Regions from separate parts of the Kocuria sp. KSNUG genome, predicted to be linked through region 3. Evidence: riboswitches for the same ligand, from Rfam matches in the RefSeq annotation. Region 3 holds a riboswitch; each other region holds the start of a gene.
The links. Region 3 has a riboswitch for thiamine pyrophosphate ahead of AABM36_RS01360 (3-oxoacyl-ACP reductase). Riboswitches for the same ligand answer to the same signal wherever they lie in the genome.

Region 1: it holds a riboswitch for thiamine pyrophosphate, as region 3 does, so the genes downstream of both, AABM36_RS08775 (bifunctional hydroxymethylpyrimidine kinase/phosphomethylpyrimidine kinase) here and AABM36_RS01360 (3-oxoacyl-ACP reductase) in region 3, are expected to answer to the same signal.
Region 2: it holds a riboswitch for thiamine pyrophosphate, as region 3 does, so the genes downstream of both, thiC (phosphomethylpyrimidine synthase ThiC) here and AABM36_RS01360 (3-oxoacyl-ACP reductase) in region 3, are expected to answer to the same signal.
Region 4: it holds a riboswitch for thiamine pyrophosphate, as region 3 does, so the genes downstream of both, AABM36_RS00300 (ECF transporter S component) here and AABM36_RS01360 (3-oxoacyl-ACP reductase) in region 3, are expected to answer to the same signal.

What each region holds. Positions count from the first base shown of each region.
Region 1 covers NZ_CP150981.1:2,005,554-2,012,793, reverse strand. The annotation lists gene AABM36_RS08780 (Rne/Rng family ribonuclease) at 1-3,009, shown strand, start outside; TPP riboswitch at 3,100-3,193, shown strand; gene AABM36_RS08775 (bifunctional hydroxymethylpyrimidine kinase/phosphomethylpyrimidine kinase) at 3,181-4,722, shown strand; gene rplU (50S ribosomal protein L21) at 4,993-5,304, shown strand; gene rpmA (50S ribosomal protein L27) at 5,349-5,603, shown strand; gene obgE (GTPase ObgE) at 5,757-7,240, shown strand, end outside.
Region 2 covers NZ_CP150981.1:2,458,866-2,466,105, forward strand. The annotation lists gene AABM36_RS10755 (L-lactate permease) at 1-857, opposite strand, end outside; gene AABM36_RS10760 (flavin-containing monooxygenase) at 1,245-3,086, opposite strand; gene thiC (phosphomethylpyrimidine synthase ThiC) at 3,365-5,200, opposite strand; TPP riboswitch at 5,197-5,308, opposite strand; gene AABM36_RS10770 (FkbM family methyltransferase) at 5,508-6,404, shown strand; gene AABM36_RS10775 (succinate dehydrogenase cytochrome b subunit) at 6,670-7,240, shown strand, end outside.
Region 3 covers NZ_CP150981.1:296,581-303,820, reverse strand. The annotation lists gene AABM36_RS01370 (phospholipase D-like domain-containing protein) at 1-300, shown strand, start outside; gene AABM36_RS01365 (LLM class flavin-dependent oxidoreductase) at 376-1,806, opposite strand; gene AABM36_RS01360 (3-oxoacyl-ACP reductase) at 1,808-2,572, opposite strand; TPP riboswitch at 2,618-2,752, opposite strand; gene AABM36_RS01355 (hypothetical protein) at 2,960-3,253, shown strand; gene AABM36_RS01350 (hypothetical protein) at 3,278-3,499, opposite strand; gene nhaA (Na+/H+ antiporter NhaA) at 3,706-5,100, shown strand; gene AABM36_RS01340 (hypothetical protein) at 5,320-5,661, opposite strand; gene nadE (ammonia-dependent NAD(+) synthetase) at 5,706-6,608, opposite strand; gene AABM36_RS01330 (enoyl-CoA hydratase) at 6,847-7,240, shown strand, end outside.
Region 4 covers NZ_CP150981.1:64,260-71,499, forward strand. The annotation lists gene AABM36_RS00285 (aminotransferase class IV) at 1-416, shown strand, start outside; gene AABM36_RS00290 (energy-coupling factor transporter transmembrane component T family protein) at 403-1,206, opposite strand; gene AABM36_RS00295 (ABC transporter ATP-binding protein) at 1,203-2,780, opposite strand; gene AABM36_RS00300 (ECF transporter S component) at 2,978-3,601, opposite strand; TPP riboswitch at 3,660-3,766, opposite strand; gene AABM36_RS00305 (DUF4235 domain-containing protein) at 3,939-4,211, opposite strand; gene mnhG (monovalent cation/H(+) antiporter subunit G) at 4,341-4,706, opposite strand; gene AABM36_RS00315 (monovalent cation/H+ antiporter complex subunit F) at 4,703-4,972, opposite strand; gene AABM36_RS00320 (Na+/H+ antiporter subunit E) at 4,969-5,616, opposite strand; gene AABM36_RS00325 (Na+/H+ antiporter subunit D) at 5,613-7,240, opposite strand, start outside; gene AABM36_RS00330 (Na(+)/H(+) antiporter subunit C) at 7,240-7,240, opposite strand, start outside.

The DNA of each region.
Region 1 (7,240 bases), 1.1 Mb from region 3:
GCCGCCGCCGTCGACGCCGGCGAGGTCCCCGCCGCTCCGGAGCCCGCCGCCGAGAAGGCGGCCGAGGAGACGAACGAAGCAACCGCGGCCCACCAGGCGGACGACGACGCCGCGGCGGGCCAGGACACCGGGTCCCAGAAGACGGAGACCGCGGAGCAGGACGGTGCCGCGGCGGAGAAGGCCACCGATGCCTCGGCCGAGAACACGGCGTCCGACGACGACGGCTCCGCGCAGGAGAGCACCCAGCCCCCCACGCAGGACGACTTCGGAGCCTTCGGCCCCGGTGCCTCGTTGCTGTTCCGCGCCCCGGACCCGGAGGAGATCCGCCGTGCGGCCGAGGCGCAGAAGGCCCGCCTGCGCGAGGCCGCCCAGGAGCGCGATGCCGAGCGCGCGGCGCACCGCGACGAGGACGAGGACGACGAGAACGGGAGCGTCTCGAGCAGGCGGCGCCGGCGGCGTCGTCGCGGGGACGAGGACATGGAGCTCGTGGACGACTCCGACGGCTCCGTGACGCGGGTGCGCGCCCCGCGCGGCGCGTCCGAGGGCACGGGCAGCGACGAGGTGGTCGGTGTCCGGGGCTCCACGCGCCTGGAGGCCAAGCGCCAGCGCCGTCGCGAGTCCCGCCAGTTCGGCCGCCGCCGCCACGTGATCACCGAGGCCGAGTTCCTGGCCCGCCGCGAGTCCGTGGAGCGCAAGATGCTGGTCCGTCAGAAGGAGGACCGCATCCAGATCGGCGTGCTCGAGGACGGGATCCTCGCGGAGCACTTCGTCTCCCACACCACGCAGGACTCGCTGATCGGCAACGTGTACGTGGGCAAGGTGCAGAACGTCCTGCCGTCCATGGAGGCCGCGTTCGTGGACATCGGACGCGGGCGCAACGCCGTGCTCTACGCCGGCGAGGTGGACTGGGACGCCGCGGAGCTGGGCAACAAGCCCCGCAAGATCGAGAACGCCCTGAAGCCCGGCAGCACGGTGCTCGTGCAGGTCACCAAGGACCCCGTGGGGCACAAGGGCGCCCGGCTCACCAGCCAGGTGTCCCTGCCGGGGCGCTACCTCGTGTACGTGCCCGGCGGGTCCATGACCGGGATCTCCCGCAAGCTCCCGGACGTGGAGCGCCAGCGGCTCAAGAAGATCCTCAAGGACCGGCTGCCCGAGGGCGCGGGCGTGATCGTGCGCACCGCTGCGGAGGGCGCGTCCGAGACCGAGCTGACCAACGACATCAACCGGCTGCGCTCCCAGTGGGAGCAGATCCAGGAGAAGGCGGGCTCCACCAAGACCCTGGCGCCGGAGCTGCTCTACGCCGAGCCGGACCTCACCATCAAGACGGTCCGCGACGTGTTCAACGAGGACTTCACCGCCATGGTGGTCCAGGGCGAGCAGGCGTGGGACAACATCGAGGCGTACGTGACCTACGTGGCCCCGGACCTGCTGGACCGGCTGCAGCGCTGGACGGAGGACGAGGATCTCTTCGAGCACATGCGCGTGGAGGAGCAGATCCAGAAGGCCCTGGAGCGCAAGGTGTTCCTGCCCTCCGGCGGCTCGCTCGTGATCGACCGCACCGAGGCCATGACCGTGGTGGACGTCAATACCGGCAAGTTCACCGGTTCCGGCGGCAACCTCGAGGAGACCGTCACCAAGAACAACCTCGAGGCCGCCGAGGAGATCGTGCGCCAGCTGCGGCTGCGGGACATCGGCGGGATCATCGTGGTGGACTTCATCGACATGGTCCTGGAGTCCAACCGGGACCTCGTGCTGCGCCGGCTCGTGGAGTGCCTGGGCCGTGACCGCACCAAGCACCAGGTGGCGGAGGTGACCTCCCTGGGTCTCGTGCAGATGACGCGCAAGCGCATGGGCACCGGCCTGCTCGAGGTCTTCTCGGAGCCGTGCGAGGAGTGCGCGGGCCGCGGCGTCGTTGTCCACGACCACCCCCTCAAGGGTCGCTCCACGGCCACCGCGCCGGACCACCGCGGCGGCAACCGCAACGAGCGCAAGCGCTCGCGGCAGAAGCAGAACCAGCCGCAGGACAAGCCCCGGTCCAACAACCGGGGTGGCGCGGACGACCAGCAGCAGGCCCGGGACGAGGCCGCCCGCACGGCGTTCGCGAACATCGCGGCCGCCTCCTCCCACGAGGACGACGACGCCCAGGGCGCCTCCCGCGGCGGAGCCGAGCACAAGGACTCGACCGGCCAGCACGCGGAGCACGGGAACCAGGGCCCGGAGCAGGCGTCCGAGCACGGTTCGGCGGACTCCGAGAGCGGGCGGCGTCGGAAGAAGCGCCGCGGCAAGCGCAGCCGCGGTCGCGGGAACCAGGGCGAGGACACCGCCACCGAGAACGGTGGGAACGGTGCCTCCGAACCCCGCGGCGAGCACGCCGCGGGTGACGCCGGGTCCAGCCTGACGATCCACGGTGAGGTCATCGAGCTCCCCCAGGGGCAGAAGGACGAGCGCGCGGAGCAGGAGGCGCTCACCCTGGACTCGCTCTCCGCGGCCTTCTCGGCCGAGGACTCCGGCGAGGACGCGTCGCAGGACCGCGCCGGGTCCGGTCGCGGCTCCGCACGGCGGGGCGGGGAGGGCTCGAAGGGCCGCGGGGGACGTTCTACGGGCCAGCGCGGCCGGGGTCGCGGCAACGGCGCGGCGTCGTCCGACCCCGAGCAGACCCGGCCCGAGCAGCCCGAGGGCTCCGCGCCGGAGCGGGACGCGCAGAAGCAGGCGCCGTCCGAGAGCGGAGCTGGAGAGCAGGCCCCGTCCGGGCGCGTCACGGCGGCACAGTCCGCCACTGACGCCGCTCCCGCCAAGCGGCGCCGCGGTTCCCGCCGCGCCGTGGCTCCCACGGCCGCACCGGGTGCCGGAAGCGTGGAGACTCGTGAGTACGACGCCGCCGAGCGCTCGGCCACGCGGTTCACCGCCGCGGCAGCGCCCGTGGGCTCGGCCTCCTCGGACGGTCAGCCCACCATCGTGGGTGTGGGCGTGAGCGCCCGGGACATCACGATGACCCCCAAGGGGGACTGAGGCCCCGCGCGGCGCTCCCGGGAGGGCCGCGGGGAGCACCCACCACAGGAGCGCTCGGACTCGTCCGGGCGCTCCTGTGGCATGATCGGGACCACGTGCACGGGGTGCCGCACGGCGGCTGAGAACACACCCGTAGAACCTGATCTAGCTCGTACTAGCGAAGGGAATGTCGTGAACCTCACGCCTTCTGTCCCCGCCCCCCGCGTCCTCTCGATCGCCGGCACGGACCCCACGGGTGGTGCCGGGCACGCCGCAGACCTGAAGTCCATCGCCGCCATGGGCGGCTTCGGGCTGAGCGTGGTCACCGCGGTGGTCGCGCAGAACACGCAGGGCGTGGTGGCCGTCCACACCCCACCCGTGTCCGTGCTGCAGGCGCAGCTGGACGCCGTGGCGCAGGACGTGGAGCTGGATGCCGTGAAGGTCGGGATGCTCGGCTCGGTGGACGTCATCGAGACGGTGGGGGCGTGGCTCGCGGCCCACCGTGTGCCCGTGGTCGTGATCGACCCCGTGATGGTGGCCACCGCCGGCGGGCGGCTGCTCGCATCCGACGCCGAGGACGCACTGCGCGGCATCCTGCACCACGCGGACCTGATCACCCCCAACCTGCCCGAGCTCGCCGTGCTCGCGGAGCGGCCCGTGGCCACCACGTGGGACGAGGCCCTCGAGCAGGGCCGGGCCGTGGCGGAGACGTTCGGCACGCGGGTGCTGGTCAAGGGCGGGCACCTGAGCGGGGAGTCCACCCCGGACGCCCTCGTGGTCCCGGGCCGGACCGATCCCGTGGCCCAGTACTCGGGGACGAGGGTGGCCACGCGCAACACCCACGGCACCGGGTGCTCGCTGTCGTCCGCGGTGGCCACGGTCGTGGCGCGCACGGGGGACTGGGCACAGGGCATCGACACCGCCCGCCGCTGGCTGCGCGGTGCGCTGCGTGCGGCGGACTCCCTGCACGTGGGCCACGGCAACGGCCCGGTCCACCACTTCCACCACGTCCAGGACCTCGTCACGGACCCCGCCTTCGTGGCCGCGGCGTCGTGCGGGGACACCGAGGAGCCCGGCAGCCGCTTCACCGACGAGCTCTGGGAGGCGAGCGCGCCGATCCGCGAGCGGATCGCGGTCCTGCCCTTCGTGGTGGGGCTGGGGGACGGCACGCTGGAGCGGGACGAGTTCGAGCGCTACCTGGACCAGGACATGCAGTACCTGGACGCCTACTCGCGGGCCCTCGCGCTGCTCGCGGCGGCGGCACCCGAGGAGAGCACCCGGGAGTTCTTCGCCACGGCGGCGGCCGCCGTGGTCACGGGGGAGTCCGCACTGCACCGCGCGCGGCTGGACGGGCGCGCCCCGCAACCGCCCTCCGGGACCACGAGCGCGTACGCGGACTTCCTGCTCGCCCGCACGGGGCAGGACGGGTTCGCGGTGGGTGCCGCCGCGGTCCTGCCCTGCTACTGGCTCTACGCGCACGTGGGGGCGGCGCTCACGGCGCGGGCACGCCGCACGGGGCTGCAGGGGCATCCGTACGCGGACTGGCTCGAGACCTACGACGACCCGCAGTTCCACGCCGCCACGGAGGTGGCCCGTGCCGCCGTGGACCGCGCCGCCGAGCAGGCGGACACCGCCACGCGCGAGGCCATGCGCCGCGCGTTCCTGCGCGCGTGCCACCTGGAGCTCGAGTTCTTCGCACAGACCTCGGCCGCCACCGCACGCCAGGAGGGCTGATCCCGCACGGCGGAGAGCCCGCGAGTGGCGTGACTTCCGGGGATCGGGTAGTCTGGACTGTCGGTGCCGGACACCGGTGTGCGCATAGTCGTTTTCATGCGCCCGGACTCGGCACACTCGGGTGAACTTCCTGTTCTCGGTGCGACAGCCACGCAGAGAGCGGGTCGGTCACAGACCACCGCGGCGTGATGTCTCGACATTCGCAGTCCGGCAGGAGCCCACCCGACCTTTACACGCAGTCCATAGATGTCGAGAGAAGTGAGTTCCCAAGTGGTGTACGCGATTGTCCGCGCAGGCGGCCGCCAGGAGAAGGTTTCCGTCGGAGACCTCGTGACCCTTGACCGCGTCGCCGGCGAGGCAGGCAGCACCGTAGAGCTTCCTGCGCTGCTGCTGGTCGATGGGGACAAGGTCACCTCCGACTCCAAGACCCTGGCCGACGTCAAGGTCACGGCCGAGATCGTCGAGGACCTGCGCGGTCCCAAGATCTCGATCATGAAGTACAAGAACAAGACCGGCTACAAGAAGCGCCAGGGCTTCCGTGCTGAGCTGACCACGGTCAAGATCACCGGCATCGACGCCTGATTTCCCGGTCCCCCATACATTTCCAACGAAGGTAGGCACACACCATGGCACACAAGAAGGGTGCGAGCTCCACTCGCAACGGCCGTGACTCCAACGCCCAGTACCTGGGTGTCAAGCGCTTCGGCGGCCAGTCCGTCAACGCCGGCGAGATCATCGTCCGCCAGCGTGGAACCCACTTCCACCCGGGCCTGAACATGGGCCGCGGCAAGGACGACACCCTGTTCGCCCTGGCCGCCGGTGTCGTCGAGTTCGGCACCCGTCGTGGCCGCCGCGTGGTCAACATCCAGACCGCCGAGTAGTCAGTTCTTCCGGACCCCAGGGTCCACCCGCCGTCACCGCAGCGTGACGGCGACCACTGGAGGGTGGGCGCGTCACGCGCTCACCCTCTAGTCTTTTCAGGACAGCCCCGTCTCCCCGCCCCGCGCGGGGGACCCCAGAATCCGAGGAGCCACGTGGCCAGTTTTGTTGATCGAGTCATCGTCCACGCCACGGGCGGCAACGGCGGCCACGGCTGCGTCTCCGTCAAGCGCGAGAAGTTCAAGCCGCTCGGCGGCCCGGACGGCGGCAACGGCGGGGACGGCGGCTCCGTGATCCTGCGGGTGGACGGGCAGTCCACCACCCTGCTGGGCTTCCACCACGCCCCGCACCAGAAGGCCCCCAACGGGGAGCCCGGCAAGGGGGACATGCGCCACGGCTTCAAGGGCCAGGACCTCGTGCTCTCCGTGCCGGACGGCACCGTGGTCAAGGACCGCGAGGGCAACGTGCTCGCGGACCTGCTGGGGGAGGGCAGCGAGTATGTGCTGGCCTCCGGCGGCATGGGCGGGCGTGGCAACGCGGCGCTCGCGTCCCCCAAGCGCAAGGCTCCCGGTTTCGCGCTGCTCGGCACCCCGGGTGAGGAGCAGGAGGTGGAGCTGGAGCTGAAGTCCATTGCGGACATCGCGCTCGTGGGCTTCCCCTCCGCCGGCAAGTCCAGCCTGATCGCCGCGATGAGTGCCGCGCGGCCCAAGATCGCCGACTACCCCTTCACCACGCTGGTCCCCAACCTGGGTGTGGTCCAGGCCGGCGACACGCGCTTCACCGTGGCGGACGTTCCCGGTCTGATCCCGGGCGCGTCCGAGGGCAAGGGACTCGGCCTGGAATTCCTGCGCCACGTGGAGCGCTGCGCCGCCCTGGTGCACGTGATCGACTGCGCCACCCTGGAACCGGGCCGCGACCCGCTGAGCGACCTCGACGCGCTGGAGGCGGAGCTCGCCCACTACGCGCAGGACATCGAGGACGACGACCCGTCCTCGATCCCGCTCACCGAACGGCCCCGCCTGGTGGTGCTCAACAAGGTGGACGTGCCCGAGGCCCGGGAGCTCGCGGACTTCGTGCGCACCGAGCTCGAGGAGCGCGGCTACCCCGTGTTCGAGATCTCCGCGGCGTCCCACGAGGGGTTGCGGGAGCTGAGCTTCGCGATGGCTCGCCTGGTCTCGGAAGCACGGGCCCAGGAGGAGGCGCGTGAGGAGCGGCGTCGCACCGTGCCGGTGCTGCAGCCCGAGCCCGCGCGGCGTCGTCGTGGCAGGGACCGCCACGAGTTCGTGATCACCCGCGAGGACCGTGCCGAGGAGCCGCTGTACCACGTGCGGGGCGAGAAGCCCGAGCGCTGGGTGCTGCAGACGGACTTCAACAACGACGAGGCCGTGGGCTACCTCGCGGACCGCTTCGCCAAGCTGGGCATCGAGGACGAGCTGTTCCGGATCGGTGCCAAGCCGGGCAACGCCGTGCTGATCGGACCCGAGGAGAACGGCGTGGTCTTCGACTGGGAGCCCACCATGGTGGGCGGCGCCGAGCTGCTGGGCGGACCCCGCGGTTCGGACCTGCGCCTCGAGGAGACCTCCCGACCCACCCGCCGCGAGAAGCGGGAACAGTTCTACGACCGCATGGACGCGAAGTC
Region 2 (7,240 bases), 600 kb from region 3:
TGGCTGGCCTCCGCGGTCTCGGGGGCCTCCGGCGCGCGGGACACCCGGCGCGGGGACCACACGTGGCACAGCGCGAACAGGGACACCATGGCCAGCAGACCGGCGGCAAGGTCCGCGAGCTCGGGGCCCATGAACCAGAGCAGACCGCCCTGCACCAGGCAGAACACCGCGGAGGACACGAGGGCGGGCAACCAGGTCTCGCGCAGACCGCGCAGTCCGTCCACCATCCAGACCAGCAGGAACGGCACCAGGAACGTGAGGGGCTGCAGCAGGATGACCATGGCCCGGGAGAGGTCCTGGACTTCCATGCCGGTGACCTGCGCGCCCACGAGCACGGGGACTCCGATGGCGCCGTAGGCACCCGCCGCCACGTTGGCCACGAGGCACAGCACCGCGGCGCGGACGGGCGGGAAGCCCAGCTGCACGAGCAGCGCGGCACAGATCGCGATGGGCACGCCGAAGCCGGCCACGCCCTCCAGGAACGCGCCGAACGCGAAGGCGATGAGCAGCACCTGGATCCGCTGGTCAGCGGAGACCCCGGCGATGGAAGAGCGGATCACGTCGAAGCGCCCCGAACGCACGCTCAGCCGGTACAGCCACACCGCCATCACGATGATGTACGCGATGGGCCACAGCGCGGTCAGCAGGCCCAACAGGCCGGCACCGGCCACCGCGGTGGCGGGCATCTGGAACACGAACAGCGCCACCAGAACCTGCACCACCAGGGCTATGACGCCCGACTTCAGACCCGTGAGCTTGAAGATCATCATGCACGCGAGGAACACGACGATCGGGACGGCGGCCACCAGGGCGGTCAGGGGCAGGCTGCCCAGGGTGTCGAGCGATTGGGTCCACATGGCGTCCTCCACGACGTCCGGCGAGTGGGCGGGTTGCGACCCAGGCCGCCGACGACGCCGCTGGGCACCCTCGGTCGCTCACGGTCGGGCAGACGCGCCGCACGGTGCGCCGAGGGCCCCTGGGGACCCCCGGCGTCCTTGCCACGTCGTACTACCACGACGCCTTGATCACAGGCTCAACGCTAGTCCGGCGGGGGCCGATCGGACCCCGACGGCCCGGGGAAAATCGCCAAGTGTGAGGCAATACACCCGTGGGTGAGATCAGGGATGCTGCCGCGTGTCCTTCCTTAGCCGTCGAATCGGGCATGATCCGGTGAGCCAGGGAGCGGGCACGAGTCCCCCGGTCCCTGGCAGGCACCGGAACACCTGCCCCCGGGAGGTCACGGATCAGGCGTCCGCGGAAGCGGCATCCATCGTGGAAAACATCAAGCCGTCGTAGGAACCCTCGTTCCACCAGTCCTCGATCTCATCCCAGAAATCGATCTCGCTGATGTTGTAGACCTCGTAGAACGCGGCTTTGGTGACGTCTGCGCCCTGCCCGTTGTAGTAGCCGGGAGTACAGGCGCTCCAGTAGGCAACTCGCCCCTCGTTTGAGGCCCGCACCGTGGCCACCCAGCCCGCTTCGGCCTCCGGAGTGGCCTCGAAGGTGTCGACACCCTCGTCGAGGGCGTGCCGGATGACGCGGGCGGCATGCCGCGACTTGCGATCCAGCATGTAGACGAAATTGACGAAGAATGCCGTCTGGCTCAGTCCCAGGTCCATGAAATTGGGGAATCCGTGGGTGAACAGCCCATGGAGGGTCCGGGCGCCGTCAGCGAAATACTCTTTCATGGACTGCCCGTCCCGTCCGATGATGTCGTAGCCGTAGTTGCCCGCCGGTCCTGCACCGACCTCGAACCCGGTGGCGAAGATGATGCAGTCGACCTCGTATTCCTTTCCTCCCACCACGATTCCACGGGCAGTGATGCCGTCAACACCCCGGGGATCCGATGCCAGAGTCACGTTGGGCTCGTTGAAGGCATTCAAGTACTCGTCGTTGAAGCACGGGCGTTTGCATGCGTAGCCGAACCACGGCTTGAGCGCCTCGGCGGTTTCAGGGTCAGCCACCACCTGGTCCACTCGCCGGTGCGCGGACATGAGGAGTTCCATGTCAGCAAGTTCGGCAAGAAGAGCCTGATCCCCCGCAGGCAGAGTGGAGGCGTCCTGCTCGACCAGGTGGTGCCCGCTCAGCGCCGGGAAGAGGTGCGTCCAGCCGTCGTTCACCAGGTTTCCGTCGACAGGGTTGCCACCCAGGATGCCGTTGAAGTTCTGGTGGCGGTCGTGCTGCCACCCAGGACGCAGACCTGCAGCCCATTCCGGGTCGGTCTTCCGGTTGTTCCGCTCTGCCACCACACTCGGCGTGCGTTGCACCACGACGAGCTCCTTCACGTCCTTCTGCAGGTAGGGAACAACCTGCACTCCCGTGGCTCCCGTGCCGACCACGGCCACGCGCTTGTCCCGCAGGTTCTCCAGATTGCCCGCCGGAGAACCGCCCGTGTACCCGTAGTCCCAGCGGCTCGTGTGGAAGATTTTCCCGCCGAAGTCTGAGATGCCTGGCACTTTGGGCAACTGCGGTTTTGTGAGTGCGCCGTTGGAACGCAGGAGGAACCGAGCCGAGAAGCGGTCCCCACGATTGGTCTCCACGTCCCAGCGATTCGTTCTCTCATTCCATGTGGCACCGGTGGCGCGCGTCTGGAAATACGCTCGTTGGTACAAGTCGTACTGCCGCCCGATCCGCTGCGCATGCTCGAAGATCTCCGCGCCATCGGCATAGCGCTTGCTGGGCATGTAGCCCGTCTCCTCGAGAAGTGGCAGGTAGATGTAGGACTCGATGTCGCACTGCGCCCCGGGATACCGGTTCCAGTACCACGTACCGCCGAAGTCGCCTCCGAATTCGATGATCCGGAAGTCGGTCACCTCGTTCTGCATGAGGTAGGCGCCCGCGGTGAGACCGCCGAATCCCCCTCCGAGAACCAGCACATCGAGTTCCTCGGTCACTGGCTCACGCGCTATCGGCTCTGAGAAGGGATCATCGTCCGAGATCTCCAACACATCGTTCAGGCCCTGAAACTGCTCCAGCGGATCCGTTCGCAGGCGGCCCTGCCTTTCGCGCTGCAATCGATCACGGATCTCTTGCGGGTCAAAAGTGAGATCCACCGGAATGTTCGATTCGGGAAGCGTGAATGACATGGGAGCTCCTACCTCAGATGGGGCACGCGTCAGCGGTGCCGCGGCGGCCGCGCACAACCTGTGGCCGACCCGTGATCCGAGGGTAGGTAGGCAGGGTGATCTGCACAACAGGCATCCCAGTATTTGGCGGGCGTCATGACCCGCCGGCGAGGAGGGGGCCCGCGCCTCGGCGCGCGCTCACGGACGGTGCACAACGATCAGAAGACCGCTGTCCGGCACCACGAGCGCACCCCGCGGCTGGCCCGTCACACATCTCGGAGGCATCGACTCCCGTGAAATCAGGGATGCACCGGCTCCTCGCCCCGGACCGTGGGCTCCGGCAGGTACACCTGTCCCCCGGCGGCGAGGAACTCCTGGCTCTTGCGCTGCATCCCGGCAATCGCGGCCTGGTTCTCCGCGCTGCCGTAGGTGTCCCGGATGTCCTGGGAGATGCGCATGGAACAGAACTTGGGCCCGCACATCGAGCAGAAGTGCGCGGTCTTGGCGGGCTCGGCCGGCAGGGTCTCGTCGTGGTACTCCTGCGCCGTCACCGGGTCCAGGCCCAGCCCGAACTGGTCCCGCCAGCGGAACTCGAAGCGCGCCTTGGACAGCGCATCGTCGCGTTCCGTGGCGCCGGGGTGGCCCTTGGCGATGTCCGCGGCGTGCGCGGCGATCTTGTAAGTGATCACCCCGGTCTTCACGTCGTCCCGGTTGGGCAGTCCCAGGTGCTCCTTGGGGGTCACGTAGCAGAGCATCGCGGTGCCGTAGCGGGCGATCTCCGTGGCGCCGATCGCCGAGGTGATGTGGTCGTAGCCCGGCGCGATGTCCGTGGCGAGCGGGCCCAGGGTGTAGAACGGGGCGCCGTCGCACAGCTCCTGCTGGCGCTCCACGTTCTCGCGGATCTTGTGCAGCGGAATGTGCCCGGGGCCCTCCACCATCACCTGCACATCGTGCTCCCACGCGCGCTTGGTCAGCTCGGCGAGGGTGTCCAGCTCGGCGAACTGGGCGGCGTCGTTGGCGTCCGCGATGGAGCCCGGGCGCAGGCCGTCGCCCAGGGAGAACGCGACGTCGTACTGCGCGAAGATCTCGCACAGCTCGTCGAAGTGCGTGTAGAGGAAGTTCTCCTCGTGGTGGGCCAGGCACCAGCCGGCCATGATCGACCCGCCGCGCGAGACGATGCCGGTGACGCGCTCGGCGGTGAGCGGCACGTAGCGCAGCAGCACGCCCGCGTGGACGGTCATGTAGTCCACGCCCTGCTCGCACTGCTCGATCACGGTGTCCCGGTAGATCTCCCACGTGAGCGCATTCGCGTCCCCGTCCACCTTCTCGAGCGCCTGGTAGATGGGCACCGTGCCGATGGGGATGGGTGAGTTGCGCAGGATCCACTCGCGGGTGGTGTGGATGTCGTTGCCCGTGGAGAGGTCCATGAGCGTGTCCGCGCCCCACTTGGCGGCCCACTCCAGCTTGGCCACCTCTTCGCTGATGGAGCTGGTCACCGCCGAGTTGCCGATGTTCGCGTTCACCTTCACCAGGAACTTGCGCCCGATGATCATCGGCTCGGACTCCGGGTGGTTCACGTTCAGCGGGATCACCGCACGCCCGGCGGCCACTTCCTCCCGCACGAGCTCCACGTCGCACTGCTCCCGCAGCGCCACGAAACGCATCTCCGGGGTCACGACGCCGCGGCGCGCGTAGTGCATCTGGGTCACCGTCTTGCCGGGCCGGGCCCGCCGGGGTTCCGGCTTCCTCCCCCGCCACTGCTGGGACGGTGCACCGCGGCGCACGGCGCCGCGGCCGTCGTCCTCGAGCTTGCGGCCGCGGGCCTGGTGGACCTCGGTGTCCTCACGGGCCTCGATCCACTCGGCGCGCCAGGGCTCCAGCCCCTCCTCCGGGACACTGCCCGGGCCCATGGTGCGGTACACCCGAAACGGTTCGTTGGGGGTGCCGTCCGGAGCGTCCAGCTGGTGGATCTCCGTGACGGGCACACGGATGCCGTGCTCCCCGTCCTCCACCCAGCTGAGGCGGTGGGACTCGTGCTGCTCGGACTGCTGGACGGGGTTCTCCCCGGTGCGGTTCTGGGCGCCCTCCTGCGTGGAGGTCTCAGGGGCAGATGTGCTGGGGGTGTGCGAAGGCAAGGCCGTTCCTCACTTCCTACGCCGGTACGAGCCGGTTCAGGTTCGACGGTCCCGGGCAGCACTGGCCCGATCTCAGCCCCCGCGTCTGGGGCTCCCGTGTGGACGGTCACATGTCTAGCACACATCCGGCGGTGAGAGGGCGACCCCGCAGCATTCCCTTGGCTGGCCTCTTGCCGCCGTGATCGCGGCCCGTCCACGGCGCCGCCACGCCCGTGGCAGTATCGTGGCGCGCGAGGCGGGTCGTGCGGTCCTGATCGCGCCGTCCTGCCCGTGCCTCAGCATCCCCCTGACCAAAGGCTTGTCCCCCATGGCCCTGACCGTCCGCAAGAAGCGCTTCATCGGGCGCATGATCGGGCACGCCACCAACCCGGTGCGGGTGCACTGGCGGACCTGGCGCCGTCAGGAGCAGCGTCACACCATCGGTGGCGTGGAGATCGTGCTGCCACCGGAGCACAACCTCCCCTATTACCAGCGCCGGGATCCCACGTACGACGCGTACGCCATCGACCTGCTCGCCCGGCTCGCGGCCGGGAACCGGCACGTCACGGTCATCGACGTGGGAGCGAACGTGGGAGACACCGCGGCCGCCGTCCTCGCCTCGGACCCACGGAGCTCGGTGATCAGCGTCGAAGGTGATCCAATGTTCCTCGGCTACCTGGCCCGCAACCTGGCTGCGCACGCCGAGCGCGCCACCGTGGTGGAGGGGTTCGTGGGACCGGTGGGCACGCGGGTGTCCTTCAGCCGCGCCGGCTCCACGGGCGGGTTCCAGCCGGAGGAGGGCGCCGGCGGGCACGCCGTCGAGGACTGGGTCTCCCCCGCATCGCTGCTGGCCATGCCCGCCCCCGAGGACCTGGTGGTGTGGAAGAGCGACATCGACGGCTTCGACATCCACGTGTTGGTGCACCACTGGGACGCCATCGACTCCCGCTGCGACGTCCTGTGGTTCGAGTACGACTCACCGCGCACCCTGGGTGACCGCGCCGACGACGAGCGCCTGATCCGGGCCCTGGCTGCGAGCGGTCGCACGCTTCTCGTCCACGACAACCTGGGCCGCCGCATGGTGCAGCTGCCGCCCGGTGACAGCACTGGGCTGCGCACGCTCTCCCGCTGGCTGCACGAGCAGGTGGACGGTCACGTGGTGGTTCCATACCTCGACGTGTGGGCCCTGTCCCCTGAAGCGGTTCAGCTTCTCCAGTGCGACTGAATCGACGACCGAAAACGATCCCGAGAATTGCTCAGACTGCTGATAAACAGGCGCAGTGCACTGACCATTGACGCGTCGACAATTACGCGGGAAATACGCTGACCCGCCCGCCCCATTCGCCGTCTTTCGCAGCTCCCAGGAGTAGCGTGAAACACGTACCTGACGACTTCAAAGACTGCGGTTCAGGCACTGACGAGGGGCGATCATGACGGCAACTGTGCACCGAGACCACCGGACATCTTCCACACCGGGCAGACGCCTGCCGGTGTCGAACTTCGCGGCGAAAACCACGATGGCCGTCACCGGGCTCATTTTCGTGGGATTCGTGTTCGTCCACATGTACGGCAACCTGCACATCTACCGCGGGCAGGAAGAATTTGACCACTACGCGCACTGGCTGCGCGAGATCGCCATGCCGCTACTGCCCTACGAGGGCATGCTCTGGATCCTGCGGGTGGTCCTGCTGATCAGCCTGGCACTGCACCTCGGGTGCGGCCTGCTGCTGTGGACCCGCGCCCGCCGCGCCCGGGGCAAGTTCCGGCGCTCCGGCCTGACCCGCGGTGAGGCCTGGATGGCCCGATCCATGCTGGGCACCGGCATCGTGATCCTGCTGTTCGTGATCTTCCACATCCTCGACCTCACGCTGGGCGTGCAGCCCGCCGCCACGGACTCGTTCGAGGCCGGTTCCGCGTACGCCAACCTCGTGGCCAGCTTCCAGCGTCCGCTGGTGGCCGGCTTCTACATGCTCACCATGCTGGTGCTGACCGTCCACGTGGCCCACGGCACGTGGACCGCCGCCAACGACCTGGGCGCCACCGGCAAGCGGCTGCGTCAGA
Region 3 (7,240 bases):
CTGCTGGAGGGCGGGGTGACCATCCTGCTCTACGGCGCGTGCATGATCCACGCCAAGACCGCCACGATCGACGGCCAGTGGTCCACCGTGGGCACCGCCAACCTGGACCGCCTCTCCCTGTCCTTCAACTACGAGACCAACGTGGAGATCGTGGACCCGGACTTCGCCGCCCAGATGGAGAAGGTCTTCCTCGCGGACAGCGAGCACTGCGAGGAGCTCACCTCCCCCCAGTGGCGGGAGCGCCACCCCATGGCGCGGGTCGCGGAGGTCCTGCTGGTCCCGCTGCGCCCCCTGCTCTGACGTCCCCGGCGTACGACGACGCCGCACGGCCGGCCCCCGCACGCCCGTCACGGGAGCGCCGTCGTGCGGAGGGCGTCAGCCCTGGGTAAGGTGGCCGCGCAGCCTGGTGGCGGTGTACTCGGTGCGGAACAGGCCGCGGCGCTGCAGCTCGGGGACCACCAGGTCCACGAAGTCCGTGAGCGAGTCCGGCTGCACGGGCGGCATGAGGTTGAAGCCGTCCGCGCCGCCGTTCTCCAACCACTCCTGCATGCGGTCCGCAATCGACTCCGGGGTGCCCACCATGGTGCAGTGCCCACCGCCGGCGGCCAGGCGCCCGAGCAGCTGGCGGACCGTGGGGTTCTCCGCCTCGATGATCCGCAGGATGGTGCCGTAGCGGCCCTGCGGACCGGTGAACTCCCCCAGGGGCGGCAGCGGGGGCACGGGCGCGTCCAGGTCCCAGCCCGAGCAGTCCTGCTCCACGAACGTGGAGAGCTGCGCGAGTGACTGCTCCACGGGCAGCAGCCGGTCCACGCGGTCCTGCTTGGCGAGGGCCTCCTCGTGGGTGCGGCCCACGTAGGTGACCAGCCCGGGCATCACGACCACGGACTCCGGATCGCGCCCGGCCCGGGCCACCTCCGCCTTGACCGAGGAGTAGTACTCCTGGGCGGCGGGGAGGTCGTAGGCCACGGCGTAGATCCCCTCCGCGAAGTCCCCGGCCAGGGCCTTGCCGGGCCCGGACGCGCCGGCCTGGAACAGCACCGGCTCGCCCTGCGGGGAGCGCGGGACCGTGAGGGGTCCGTCCACCAGGAAGTGTCGGCCCTCGTGGTCCAGGCGGTGGACCTTGGAGGGGTCCGCCCACCGGCCCTCGGGGTCTGCGGTGACGGCGTCCTCGTCCCAGCTGGCCCACAGGGCGCGGGCCACCTCCACGAACTCGCGGGCGCGCTCGTAGCGCTCGTCCTTGGGCGGCATGGCCCGGTAGCCGTGGTTGCGGGCCTCGGCGTCCCACATGGAGGTCACCACGTTCCAGCCCGCCCGGCCGCCCGAGATGTGGTCCAGGGACGCGAGCATCCGGGCCGCGTGGAACGGGGTGAAGAACGTGGAGGACACCGTGCACACCAGGCCGATGCGTTCGGTGGCCCGCGCCATCGCGGACAGTGCGGTCAGCGGTTCGAGGGACCAGTGGGGTCCGCCGGAGACGTCGCCCACGCTGTGGCCGTCCGCGAAGAACACGGCGTCGAACAGGCCGCGCTCGGCGGTCCGCGCGAGCTCCTCGTAGTAGCTGATGTCCGTGAGGCGGTGCACCGAGGAGTTCGGGGCGCGCCACGCCGCCTGGTGGTGGCCGGTGCCGTAGAGGAACGCGTTGAGGTGGAGGCGGCGGGCCGGTGCCTTCGTGGGCGACGACGCCGCAGCCACCGTCCGCGGCGTCGGCTCGGCTTCGGGGGCGGGTGCCGACGCCGTGCCCCCGGCAGGTGCCGTGCGCTCGGGAGCGGGCCGGGCGGCGTCGTCGTGCGCGGAGGGGGCGGCCATGTCAGTCCATCACCAGCCCGCCGTCGACCACGAGGTTCTGGCCGGTGACCCCGCGGGACCAGTCCGAGGCGAAGAACAGGGCGGTGTCCGCGAACTCCTCCGGGGTGGTCACGCGGCCCAGGGGAGTGCCGGCGGCGATGAAGTCGAAGACCTCGTCCGGGGTGGCGGCGCTCGCGTCCGTGGTGCGCAGCAGGCCGCCGGAGATCATGTTGACGGTGATGCCCTGCGGGCCCAGGTCCTTGGCGGCGGTGCGGGTGAGGGAGAGCAGGGCGGCCTTCGCGGCGGTGTAGTCGTGGTAGGGGACCACGGGGTTCTGGAAGAGGTTGGTGCCGATGTTGATGATGCGGCCCTCACCGGCCTCCGCCATGCCCGGGGTGACCGCGTGCATCACATTGAGGGCCCCGATCACGGCGCCCTGGAACTGCTGCGTGAGGTTCTCCGCGGTCAGGTTCTCCAGGGTGGGGCGGGCGTCCCCGTTGAAGCTGAAGTCCACCAGGGCGTTGTTCACCGCCACCGTGATCGGCGCGCCGAAGTGCTCCCGGGCCCGGGAGACCATGTCCCGCACCTGCTGCGCGTCGGTCACGTCCGCCTGGACGGCCAGGGCGCGGTCCTCGCCGAGCTCCGCGACCAGGGCCCGGGCGCGGTCCTCGCTCGCGTGGTAGTTGGCGACGACGCGCGCCCCCTCGCGCGCGAACGCCCGGCTGAGGTGCTCCCCCAGCCCGCGGGCTCCGCCGGTGACCAGGACGATGGTGTTCTCGATCCGCATGCTCACTCCTGTGGCTCACGGCGAAGAAAGCGGTGCGCCACCTGCGCGGTGCGACCGTGACATCCCTTCGCCAGTACTAACTGGACAGGTTCGACGGGTGTCATCTCAGCCGCTTTGACTTCCCCATCTGTGTGCCCGGTGGGCTGAGAGGGAAGGGTGGCGGCACCCCGTGTCACTGGTGGTCAGTGTAGCCAGGGAGCTCTGGCGAGGATCAAGGGGGTGGGTTGACCGGGGAAGGACGGGGCCGCAGGGAACCCTGATAGAAAAGTGGTGGGACCGATTGACCGGTGCTGTGCGCGGCGCTCGGCGGCGGCGCACGGCAACCAGAACGGAGACGGGCGAATGTCAGATCGAACAGGCGCTTCACGGGCGAGGAACGTCGGATGGGTGCTGTGGCTCGCCGCGTTGCTCGTCTGGATCGCGGGACTCGTGGCCGAGCGACTCCTGTACTCCGGATCCCTGTCCTGTGAACTGGGCGACGGAAGCTCGATCTACGGTGAGGCGGGGTGGAGCTGGGTGCCACTGGGCCACATGTGCACCTGGGAGAACGTGGGCGGCGTGACGATCGTGGACGAGCCGTCCATGATGACTCTCGTTCCGGCGCTGGTCCTGCTCCTGTGGGGAATCAGTCTGGTGATAGCTCGTGCTTCCAAGCCACAACCGCGCCGCAGTCCGGAGTAGCCGGTCTTGCCGGTGGCGGCTCGGTCAGGACAGGCCGTTGCTCGCGGGGCGGCGCGCCTCGCGACGCCGATCAGCCTCGATTTCCGCACGCCGTTCCTTCACCGCCTTGGAGAAGAAAATGACGGCGAATAGCAGTTCCATGGTCATGAGCAGCCATGATTCCCGCGCTCCGACGAAGGTGATCACGAAGAGGGCCGCCATCACGGAACCCTGAATCAGGCAGCCCGTGGATTTCCGTTTCAACATGCCCCCACCGTAGGCAGATGCTCGTGAGAACGCCTCGTCTCCCGGGCTGCCGCGACGGAAAAGCCGAACGGAGTGCTGGGCGGCTCCTGTCCGGCAGCCGCCCCGAGTGCGCCACGCAAAACCGCCCTGCTACCCTTGATGGCTGGTGTGCCGGGAAGTCTGGTCGGCGGAAACAAGCGTGATGCCCGTCGACACTGGAGTACTCCATGCCCCTGCACCACACGACCACCCCTGCCCTCCGTGAGCCCGGATCCCCGGAGCCCGTGGCGCAGGAAGAGTCCACCGGCTTCGTCTCGGAGCCCGGTTTCTTCAACCATCCTGAGCCCCCGTGCGAGCCCGACCACCCCTCGGGTGGCGTCTTCTCCCGCCTGCAGGACGTCCTGCGCCGCGAGACTGTGGCCGGCATCCTCCTCGTGGTTGCCGCCGTCATCGCCATCGTCTGGGCCAACTCGCCCTTCGCGGAGAGTTACTTCGCCCTGCGTGACCTCAAGGTGGGCTACGAGCCGTGGCACCTGAACCTCAGCCTCGGCGCCTGGGCCGCGGACGGGCTGCTCGCCATCTTCTTCTTCCTCGTGGGTCTGGAGCTCAAACGCGAGTTCGTCGCGGGTGACCTGCGGGACCTCAGCAAGGCGGCGGTGCCGATCGCGGCGGCCGTGGGCGGCGTCGTGGTCCCCGCGCTGATCTACGCGGCCGTGAACGCCACGAACCCCGAGACCCTGGGCGGCTGGGCGATTCCCACCGCCACGGACATCGCCTTCGCCGTGGCGGTGCTCGCGATCGTGGGCTCGCACCTGCCCAGCGCGCTCCGCCTGTTCCTGCTGACCCTGGCGGTGGTGGACGACCTGCTGGCCATCACGATCATCGCGATCTTCTACACCGACGAGGTGCACGTGCTCCCGCTGCTCCTCGCGCTCGTCCCGCTGGCCGCGTTCGGGCTGCTGGCGCACCGCTTCCCCCGCTTCTTCGCGCACCGCACGTGGGCCGCGTGGGTGATCCTGGTGCCGCTGGCCGTGGTCACGTGGGCCCTGGTCCACGAGGCCGGGATCCACGCCACGGTCGCGGGCGTGCTGCTCGGTTTCGCCGTTCCCGTCATGGGGGCCAAGGCGTCCGGGGAGCCCGTGGAGCTCGCCGAGCACCTGGAGCACCGCGTCCGGCCCCTGTCCGCCGGGTTCGCGGTGCCGGTCTTCGCGTTCTTCTCCGCGGGCGTCGCAGTGGGCGGCTGGGACGGATTGACGACGGCGCTCGCCGCCCCCGTCACGCTCGGCATCATCGCGGGCCTCGTCCTGGGCAAGCCGCTGGGCATCATTGCCGCCACGTGGCTCACCACCGTGCTCACCGGGCGGAAGCTGGACCCGTCCTACAAGTGGATCGACCTGGTGGGGATCGCGCTGCTGGCCGGGATCGGGTTCACGGTGTCCCTGCTGATCGCGGAGCTCAGCTTCGACCCGTCCGCGGCCGCCGGGGACCAGGCCAAGGTGGCCGTACTGACCGCGTCGGTGCTGGCAGCGGTGCTGGCCGGTGGTTTGCTGGCGGTCCGCAACCGCCACTACCGGGTGGGTGCGGTTGCTGCCGGATCAGGGAACACCGCGTCCCACGCATAGCAGTGGGGGGCTGGTCCTCCGTCGCCGGGCAGGGGCTCAGCCCTCCCGTCACCACCCGTCCGTCGGCGTGACCCACCGCCCCCCTGCCGCCCGCACGGGCCGCGTGGAGGTGGAACCACGCCGGGCGCCGGAGCCGAGGACGGCGCAGGGGCCCACTCGTGAACGAGTGAGCCCCTGGCCGCAGTCCCGGATCTGGAGAACTGCCAAGCGGAGTGATGATCAGCGACCGGTGCGGTCGGTGCCGTCCACATTGGTGTTGCCCGCGTTGGGGGTGCGGTCCGTGGAACCCGCGGTGCGCGTGCGGTCCGTGGCCCCAACGTTGTGGGTACGGTCGGTGGTGCCCACGTTGTGGTTGCGCTCCACGGGAACGGTCTTGTTCTTCTTCAGCAGGCCACCCAGACCGGCGAGACCGAGCAGGCCCCACAGGCCGGCGTTGCCGTGGCCTTCGTCCTCCTGCTGGGTGGAGGCGGGAGCGGGGCTCTCCGTGGCGGCCATGGCCGGGGCGGACACGCCGGACAGGATGGCCAGGGACAGAGCGGCAGCAGCTGCGGTCTTACGCATAGCGGGTTCTCCTTTGCTGGGGAACGTCATCTATTGATGACTCATCAATCAGCGTACTTGCTATTGGGGGGTTCCGGCGATTCACTTCCCCGGGGAAGACCTGCTCCGGCACGAGCGGGGTGCTCCTCCCGCCACCACCCGTCCGCCGGCGTGACCGGCACGGTGCGCTTGTGCCGGGAGCGCAGGAAGATCTGCTCCAGCTTCTCCGCGACCTCCACGGGGACGTCCTTGCCCTCGAGGTAGTCGTCGATGTCCTCGTACGTGAGGCCCAGCTCGTCCTCGTCCGTGCGCCCGGGGTTGTCGTTGAGCAGGTCCGCGGTGGGGACCTTCCCGACCAGCCGCTCCGAGGCCCCCAGGTACTCCAGCAGCTGCCGGTTCTGCCGCTTGTCCAGTCCGGCCAGCGGCAGGAGGTCCGCTCCGCCGTCCCCGAACTTGGTGAAGAACCCGGTGATGGACTCTGCCGCGTGGTCCGTGCCGATCACCAGCAGGTTGTGGTCCCCGCCCACCGCGTACTGCGCGGTCATGCGCACGCGGGCCTTGGTGTTGCCGCGGGTGAAGTCGGTGAGCTGCTCGCCGGTGGCCGCGGCGTAGGCGGCCTCGAACCCGTCGACGGCCGGAGCGACGTCGTACGTGACCACCCGGTCCGGCTCAATGAAGGCGAGCGCGGCCTGTGCGTCGTCCTCGTCCTGCTGGGTGCGGTAGGGCAGGCGCATGGCCACGAACTCCGCGGGGATCTCGTCCTCGCGCAGCTTCTCCACGGCCAGCTGCGCGAGCCGTCCCGCGAGCGTGGAGTCCACGCCGCCGCTGATGCCCAGCACGAAGCCCCTGGTGTGCGTCGCCCGGAGGTAGTCGCACAGGAAGTCGACGCGCCGCGCCGCCTCCGTCTCCGGGTCGATCCGCGGGGCCACCCCGAGCTCGGCGATGATCTGTGCCTGCAATTCACGCATGCCGCCATGCTAGCGACCGCGTGTTTCAGGGGTGTGACGGACCCCCGGTCCACGACGCCGCTGGGTCGCCTCGGCGAGTCCCTCACCGTCACCCCGCACCTGGCCAGGATGGCAGGGGCGCATCATGTGCGGCATCTGTCGTGTCAACAGAGGGGCAGCGTTCCGGGCCGAATGCGGTGGCGGACCGTCACCCGTGCGTGTGAGGCGGGGCGCGGCGGCGTCGTGAGATGCTGGCCACATGACTGAGAACACCTACGAAACCATCCTGGTCCGCCGCGAGGGACGCGTGGGCGTGATCACGCTGAACCGTCCCAAGGCGCTGAACGCGCTGAACGTGCAGACCATGACCGAGCTCGTGGCGGCCGCCACCGACCTGGACCGCGATCCGGAGATCGGTGCGATCGTCCTGACCGGCTCCGAGAAGGCGTTCGCCGCGGGCGCCGACATCAAGGAGATGGGTTCCAAGACCGGTTCGGACATGTACCGCGAGGACTTCTTCTCCGCGTGGGACACCTTCGCCCGGCTGCGCACGCCGAAGATCGCGGCGGTCGCGGGCTACGCCCTGGGCGGTGGCTGCGAGGCGGCCATGATGTGCGACATGATCATCGCCGCGGACACCGCCAAGTTCGGGC
Region 4 (7,240 bases), 230 kb from region 3:
TGTTCATGACCTCCTCCGAGCACCGCATCCTGGAGGGGGCCACGTCCTCCGTGGTCTGCGCGCGCACCACGCCGGGTGCCCCGCCCACCCTCGTCACGCCGGAACCGTCCCGCGGAATCCTGCCCGGGACGTCCCAGGCCCGGATCTTCGAGACCGCCCGCGCCCACGGCTGGGCGGTGGACCACGGCCCCCTGCACCCGCGGGACCTGCTGCGGGCGGACGCCGTGTGGTTGACCTCCTCGGTGCGTCTGGCCGTCCCCGTGACCACGGTGGACGGGCACCCGGTGCCCACGGACCCCGAGCTCACGCGCACGCTCACCGGTTTCCTGGTGGGGCGCCGGCTCCCGCCTCCGCCCGCGCACCAGCAGACCCGCCCCACACCGGACGACGCCGGCGGCGGCCTCACTGCCAGATGAAGCGGTGCGTGCCCAGCGCCAGGGAGATCACCAGAGAACCCACCGCGGTGAACAGCACGGCGGCGCCGACGAGGACGTCCACGCGGCTGTAGTGCAGACTCCGGGCCCACGTGCGCGGTCCGGCGCCGAAGCCACGCGCCTCCATGGTCATGGCCAGGCGCGTGGCGCGGCGCAGGGACTGGACGAGAAGCGCGAACGCCTGACCGCCGAACTCCTGCACAGCGGCCACCGGACCACCCCGACCCCCCGCGCCGCGCGCCCGGCGGGCGGACGCGAGCACGCTCCACTCGGTGATCATGACCTCCACGAGGCGCATGGCCGCGAGGGCCGCGAGCACGAAGCGAGCCGGCAGCCTGAGGGTCTGTGCGAGCCCGTCCGCGAGGTCCGTGGGATCGGTGGTCAGCAGCACGGTGATCCCCGGGAGCGCGATCGCGAGTCCGCGCAGGGCGATCGCGCCGCCCGCGGCGAGGGACCCGGTGGTGATCGTGAGCCAACCGACGTCCACAAGGACCGCGCCACCCGCGGGCGAGAGCATCGCGGTGCCCCATCCGCTGATCAGCGCGGCCACCGCGAGGGGCCACAGCAGCCGCAGCAGCCGCCACGGGCCGAGCCCCACACCCGCGAGGAGCACGAGCTGCCCCGCGAGGGCCACGGCGTTGGTCACGGGGTCCGCGCTCACCACGATCACGAGCGTGATGAGCAGCGCACCCAGCAGCTTGACCACCGGGTTGGCGCGGGCCAGCAACCCCGTGCGGGGGCCGAACATGGACGGTGCCACGGGCGTGCTCATGCGCCGAGCCTCACGTCCTGCGCCTGCAGCGCCGCCACGAGGTCGTGGTCGTGGGTCACCGCGACCACCGCGGTACCCCGGTCCATCTCCGCCACGAGCAGGTCCACGAGTTCCCTCCAGGTCTGGGCGTCCTGACCGAACGTGGGCTCGTCCAGGATCAGCACGCGCGGGGCCGCCGCGAGCACGGTGGCCACCGACAGGCGGCGCTTCTGGCCGCCGGACAGGGTGAACGGGTTGGCGTCCGCGAGCTCCTCGAGGCGCAGGCGACGCAGCAGGTCCTCCACCCGGGCGGCGTCGTGCTCCGGCAGCTCGTCTCCCGAGGCCCCGGCGCGGCGCAGCAGCTGACGCGGTCCGAACTCGAGCTCCGCGCGCACGGTGGGGCGCAGGAACTGGTGCTCGGGGTGCTGGAAGACCGTGCCCACGCGCGAGATCAGCTCCCCGCCGTCCCACAGCGAGGGGTCCTGCGGCGCGCCGTCCGCGAGGGCCGCGGAAGCCCGCACCGTGCCGCGCACGGGGACGAGCAGACCGGCCAGTGTCAGCGCCAGGGTGGACTTGCCCGCCCCGTTCACGCCGGTCACGGCGAGCGCACGGCCGGCACGGACGTCCAGGCTGATGCCCTCGGCGGCCACGGGCGCGTCCCAGCCGTCCAGGGGGTCCACCGCCGGATCCACGCCGCGCCGCCAGGCCTTCCGGGCACGACGCCGCCGGCGTGCGATCTCGCGCCGCGCCGGCTGCACGCGGGAGACGGCGAGGTCCCGGGCGCTCAGCAGCACCTGCCCGGCGTCCTGGCCGCGGGTGTCCGCCGGGGCGGGGGCGCGCGTGGTCGGAACCCACCCGGGCACCCACGTGCCCTGCTCCTGGAGCAGGTGGCGGGCGTCGTGGAGGGTCTCGCGGGTGGGGCCGTCGAAGGCCACCCGGCCGTGCTCGTCCAGCACGATCACCCGGTCCACCACGGGTTCCCACAGGGCCACCCGGTGCTCCACGACCACGAGCGTGATGCCGTCCTGCGACACCGCCTCGGAGACGGCCCGGCACAGCTGCTCCGCGCCCTCCTGGTCCACACTCGCGGTGGGCTCGTCCAGCAGCAGCAGCCGGGGCCGCATGGCCATGACGCCCGCGAGCGCGAGGCGCTGCTTCTGCCCGCCGGACAGCGCGGTGGTGGAGTGCGCGAGGGGCAGCGTCAGCCCCACCCGCGCGAGCGCCTCGTCCACACGGGGCCAGATCTGATCGGGGGGCACCGAGATGTTCTCCAGCCCGAACGCGACGTCGTCCCCCACGCGGGAGAGGATCACCTGGGTCTCGGGGTCCTGGTGCATGAAGCCCACGGCGCCGCGCGCGTCCCGCGGGTCCGTCCCGTCCACGCTCAACCCACCCGAGCGGGACTGCCCGTCCGGGTCCTGCTCCACGCCCGCGAGGGCCTGCAGCAGCGTGGACTTCCCGGCACCGGAGGGCCCCAGCAGCAGCACGCGCTCCCCCGGTTCGATCACGGCGGTGACGTCACGCAGGCTCGGGTCCTGACGGCCGGGGTAGTGCCACCCGAACCGCTCGAGCCGGACGGCCGCGCCCGCGGGCACCGGCTCCGTCCGGTCGCCAGGCCCCGCCGCGACGGCGGGTTCCGCCGCCCCTGCAGATTTCTCCGGTCCTGCAGGTTCCGCCAACCCTCCAGATCGCGCCGGTCCCGCAGATGTCGCCGGTCTCCCGGATTCCGCCGCGTCCACCGGTTCTGCGGAGTCCCTGGGTTCCGTGGTGTCCCCGGGTGCCGTCGGTTCCGTCATCGACGGCGCGTGGCGCCGGAGGCCAGCGCCCCGAGCACCCCGGTGGCCTGCAGCGCCCGCACCACGAGCCACATCAGGGCGCCGGCGATCACCGCGCCGGAAAGAGTGGTGAGCGCGGCGTAGACGACCTTCTGGTCCAGGGCCCACTCGTAGTTGTACATGATGTTCTCGCTCACCCCGAGGAACAGTCCCGAGAGCGCACCGGCCGCCGTGGCCACGGCCAGGCCGAAGCGTCGGTAGCCGGTCAGGAGGAACACGAGCTCCACGCCGAGGCCCTGGATGAGCCCGGAGATCACCACGGTCCACCCGAAGTGGGTTCCCAGGAAGCCCTCCAGCACTGCCGCGAGCAGCTCGCAGAACAGGGCCGCGCCGGGCTTGCGGATGATGAGCGCCCCCAGGGTGCCCGCCACGAGCCAGCCGCCCGAGATCAGCCCCGCCGAGGGCGGATACGCCACCGAGGCCGTGGCGACCACGGGGTACAGCAGGTTGGACCACATCCAGAAGATCACCGCGCACGCGGCGGCCAGAACCGCCGCCACCACGATGTCCACGACCCGCCAGGACTGTGGGCGGGCGGTGCCCCGTGCGGTTCCGGTGGGGGTGCTGCTGAGCTGTGTCATGGGAATTCCTCCTGAAGGTTCCAGGAGGGGAAGAGCCCCGCGCACCGTGGCGGACGGGCTCTTGAGATGCTCGACTCCCTAGCGCCGGTATGAACCGGATCAGGTTCGAGGGTCTGCGCTCACGCGCACTCTCAGCGCCGCGGTGGCGCTCCCCTGTCGTTGAGCCACCAGTCTAGACCACCACGGCGGTCGGCCGGGGCGCCTGGAGCGCCCCGGCCGACCGCCGTGGTGAGAGGTGAACGCCGTGCGCCGCACCCCGGTCCCGGCACACTCCCGCCGTGAGGGCGCACCGCGTGGCGCATGACCCTCAGCAGCGGGAGTGCCGCCGGAGCAGGACTCAGATCTCGGCCTGCGAGGACTTCGTGGAGTCGTTGTCGTCGGACTGCATCTTGGCCACCTGGCGGGAGATGCCCACCTTGATGACCGTGGCCACCACACCGGTGATCACGGCCCAGATGATGATGTCGCGCCAGGCCTCGTCCTCGTCCGGGTTCTTGGCGGGGGGCTCGTTGCCCGTGATCTGCTTCCACGCCACGGTCATGGCCTTGTTGGCCACGGCCACGCCGCCCAGGGAGGCCACCGTGCCGAAAATGTCCATCGCCTTGTTCATGGGAATCTCCTCGGTTCTCGAAAGTGCCGCCGGCGCGTGGTGGCCGACGGCGTCGTGCTCCCACCCCAGCATACGAACCCGTGCGCCGGGGTGGCGCCACCTGCCCGGGTGGCGCCGCTCCGTGTGTCGTCAGTCGGGGCGGTCCTCGCCGGCCCGGGCCACGACGTCGCGCAGCTCGTCCGCCACGAGGTTCTCCTCGTGCAGGTGCTTGGACCGGTAGGCCGCACGGCCCACCATGTGCGCGGAGACCGGGACCGTCAGCAGCTGGAAGATCCACGCGAGGACCAGCAGGGGAATCATCCGGGGCTCCCCGCTGGCGAGCGCGAGCGCGGTGAGCAGCAGGAGCAGCCCGAAGACCTGGGGCTTGGTGCCCGCGTGCATGCGGGAGAGCAGATCGGGGAAGCGCACGAGGCCCACCGCGGCCGCGAGCGACATGAACGTCCCCGCGACCAGGCACACCACTGCCGCCACGTCCGTCACCGTGTGCCAGTTCATGAGCGGTCCAGCCCCACGTTGCGCGCCACCGTGACCGAGCCCAGGAATCCCACGAGGGAGACGATCACGAGCAGCACCAGGTTGTCCGTGTGGCGGTGGTACACCATCTCCACGGCCAGCGCGGCGCCCACGATGGCCAGGAGCACGTCCGTGGCGATCACCCGGTCCAGCAGGGACGGCCCCTTGGCCAGGCGGTAGATGGTGCCCGCGGCGGCGAGCGCGAGGATCACGCCGCACACCCACACGGCGACGTCGAACAGGGTCATGACCGCTCCTCTCCGGGCCCGCTCCCGGCCTCGTCCATGTCTTCGGTGGGGGACTCGACGGCTCCCGTGGCCTCCGTGCGGTCCGGGTCCCCCTTGACCGGCAGCAGTGCCAGGTCCTCCCGCGAGCCCATGATCCGGATCCAGGCCGCCTCGATGTCCAGCACCGAACGGCGGAACGCCTCGGCCTGCTCCGGCGTGGCGATGTCCAGCACGTGGAAGTAGAGGATGCCGTTCCCCCGGTCCACCTCGACCACGAGCGACCCCGGGATCAGCGCCATGGTGTGCCCCACGGCGGTCATCAGCAGATCGTTGTTCTGCCGCAGCGGCACCCGCAGCACCGCGTTGTGCACGCGCGGTCCCTGCACGAGCGCCACCCGGAACACGTGGATGCTGGCCCTGGCCACCTGCCACACGAACGTGACCACGAACAGGGCGAAGTGCAGCACGTTGAAGCGACCGGACAGCCGGACCGGGGGCAGCACCAGTGTGCGTGTGACCAGCAGGGCCAGCAGCAGCCCGAAGATGAGGTTGCCGGGGCTCCAGTCGCCCCACAGTGCTCCCCACACCACCACGAGCCACAGGATCAGCGGCAGCTCGGCCCGCAGGGAGTTGCGGGCCTGGCGCCGGACGGCGGACGTGCTCATGGTGCCTCCTCGCTCACGCCGCCCTCGCCCACGGGGGCCAGCACGGCGTCGACGTAGCGGTCCGGGTGCACCAGGTTGTCCGCGGCGCTGCCCGCAAGGTCGAACAGCGGACCCGCGAAGACCGTGAGCGCGACCCCCACCACCACGAGAGCGGTGGTGGCCCCCACCATGGTCCTGGGCAGCAGCACCACGTCCGACCCGCCGGACAGCATGCTGCCCGGGTTCCCGGTGACCACGCGCGAGTTGCGCGGGTGGTGCCCCTGGGCCGTGGTGGCCCGCAGCACGGGATCCGGGTACTCGGCATCCTCCACGCGGCGCAGGAACACGCGGTTCCACACCCGGATCAGCACGAGCAGCGTGAGCAGCGAGACGAGCACGGACACGCCCACCAGCAGGTAGTCCAGCCAGGTGCCGCTCGCGATGCCCGCCTCGAGCAGCCCCACCTTGCCCAGGAAGCCGGAGAACGGCGGGATGCCACCCAGATTCAGAGCTGGGATGAGGTACAGCACTCCCAGGAGCGGCGAGATCCGCAGCATCCCCGCGAGGCGGTCCACGTTGGTGGACCCGCCGCGGCGCTCGATGAGCCCCGCCACCAGGAACAGGCTCGTCTGGATCACGATGTGGTGGGCGATGTAGTAGACCACGGCCGCCAGAGCCTGGGGGGTGCCCACGGCGATCCCGAAGATCATGTAGCCGATGTGGCTGATGAGCGTGAAGGACAGCATGCGCTTGATGTCGATCTGGGCCAGCGCGCCCAGGATGCCCACGAGCATGGTCAGCAGGGCCACCCACATCAGCAGCCCGTTGATCTGCCGGTCCGGGAACAGCAGGGTCTCGGTGCGGATGATGGAGTAGACGCCCACCTTGGTCAGCAGCCCCGCGAACACCGCGGTCACCGGCGCGGAGGCCGTGGGGTAGGAGTCGGGGAGCCAGAAGGACAGCGGGAAGACCGCGGCCTTGACCCCGAACGCGATCAGCAGCATGAGGTGCAGCTGCAGCTGCGTGCCCTGCGGGAGGTCCGCGAGCTTCACGGAGAGGTCCGCCATGTTCACGGTGCCGGTGGCCCCGTAGATCATCCCCAGGGTGATGAGGAACAGGATCGAGGAGATCACGGAGACCACCACGTAGGTCACGCCCGCCCGGATGCGCTGCGCGGTCCCTCCCATGGTGAGCAGCACGTAGGAGGCCGTCAGGAGGATCTCGAAGCCCACGTAGAGGTTGAACAGGTCTCCGGCCAGGAACGCGTTGGAGACACCGGCCACGAGCAGCAGGAACGTGGGGTAGAAGATCGAGATGGGGCCCTCGTCGTCCCCGCCGGCCACGCCCTCGCTGACCGCGTAGACGAGCACCGCGAGGGACACGACCACCGACACCACGAGCATGAGCGCGGAGAGCTGGTCCACCACCATGACGATCCCGTACGGGGCCGCCCAGCCGCCCAGGTGCACGGCCTGCGGACCCTGGTTCCACACGTCCGCGAGCATGACGGCGTCCAGGAGCAGGGTCAGTGCCATGGCTCCCACGGTCACGGTGCGCTGGAGCCTGTTGCGGTGCACGATCACGAAGTTCAGGGCCGCGCCCAGGAACGGGATGAGCACCGCGAGCGGTGCCAGCTGCGCCAGGT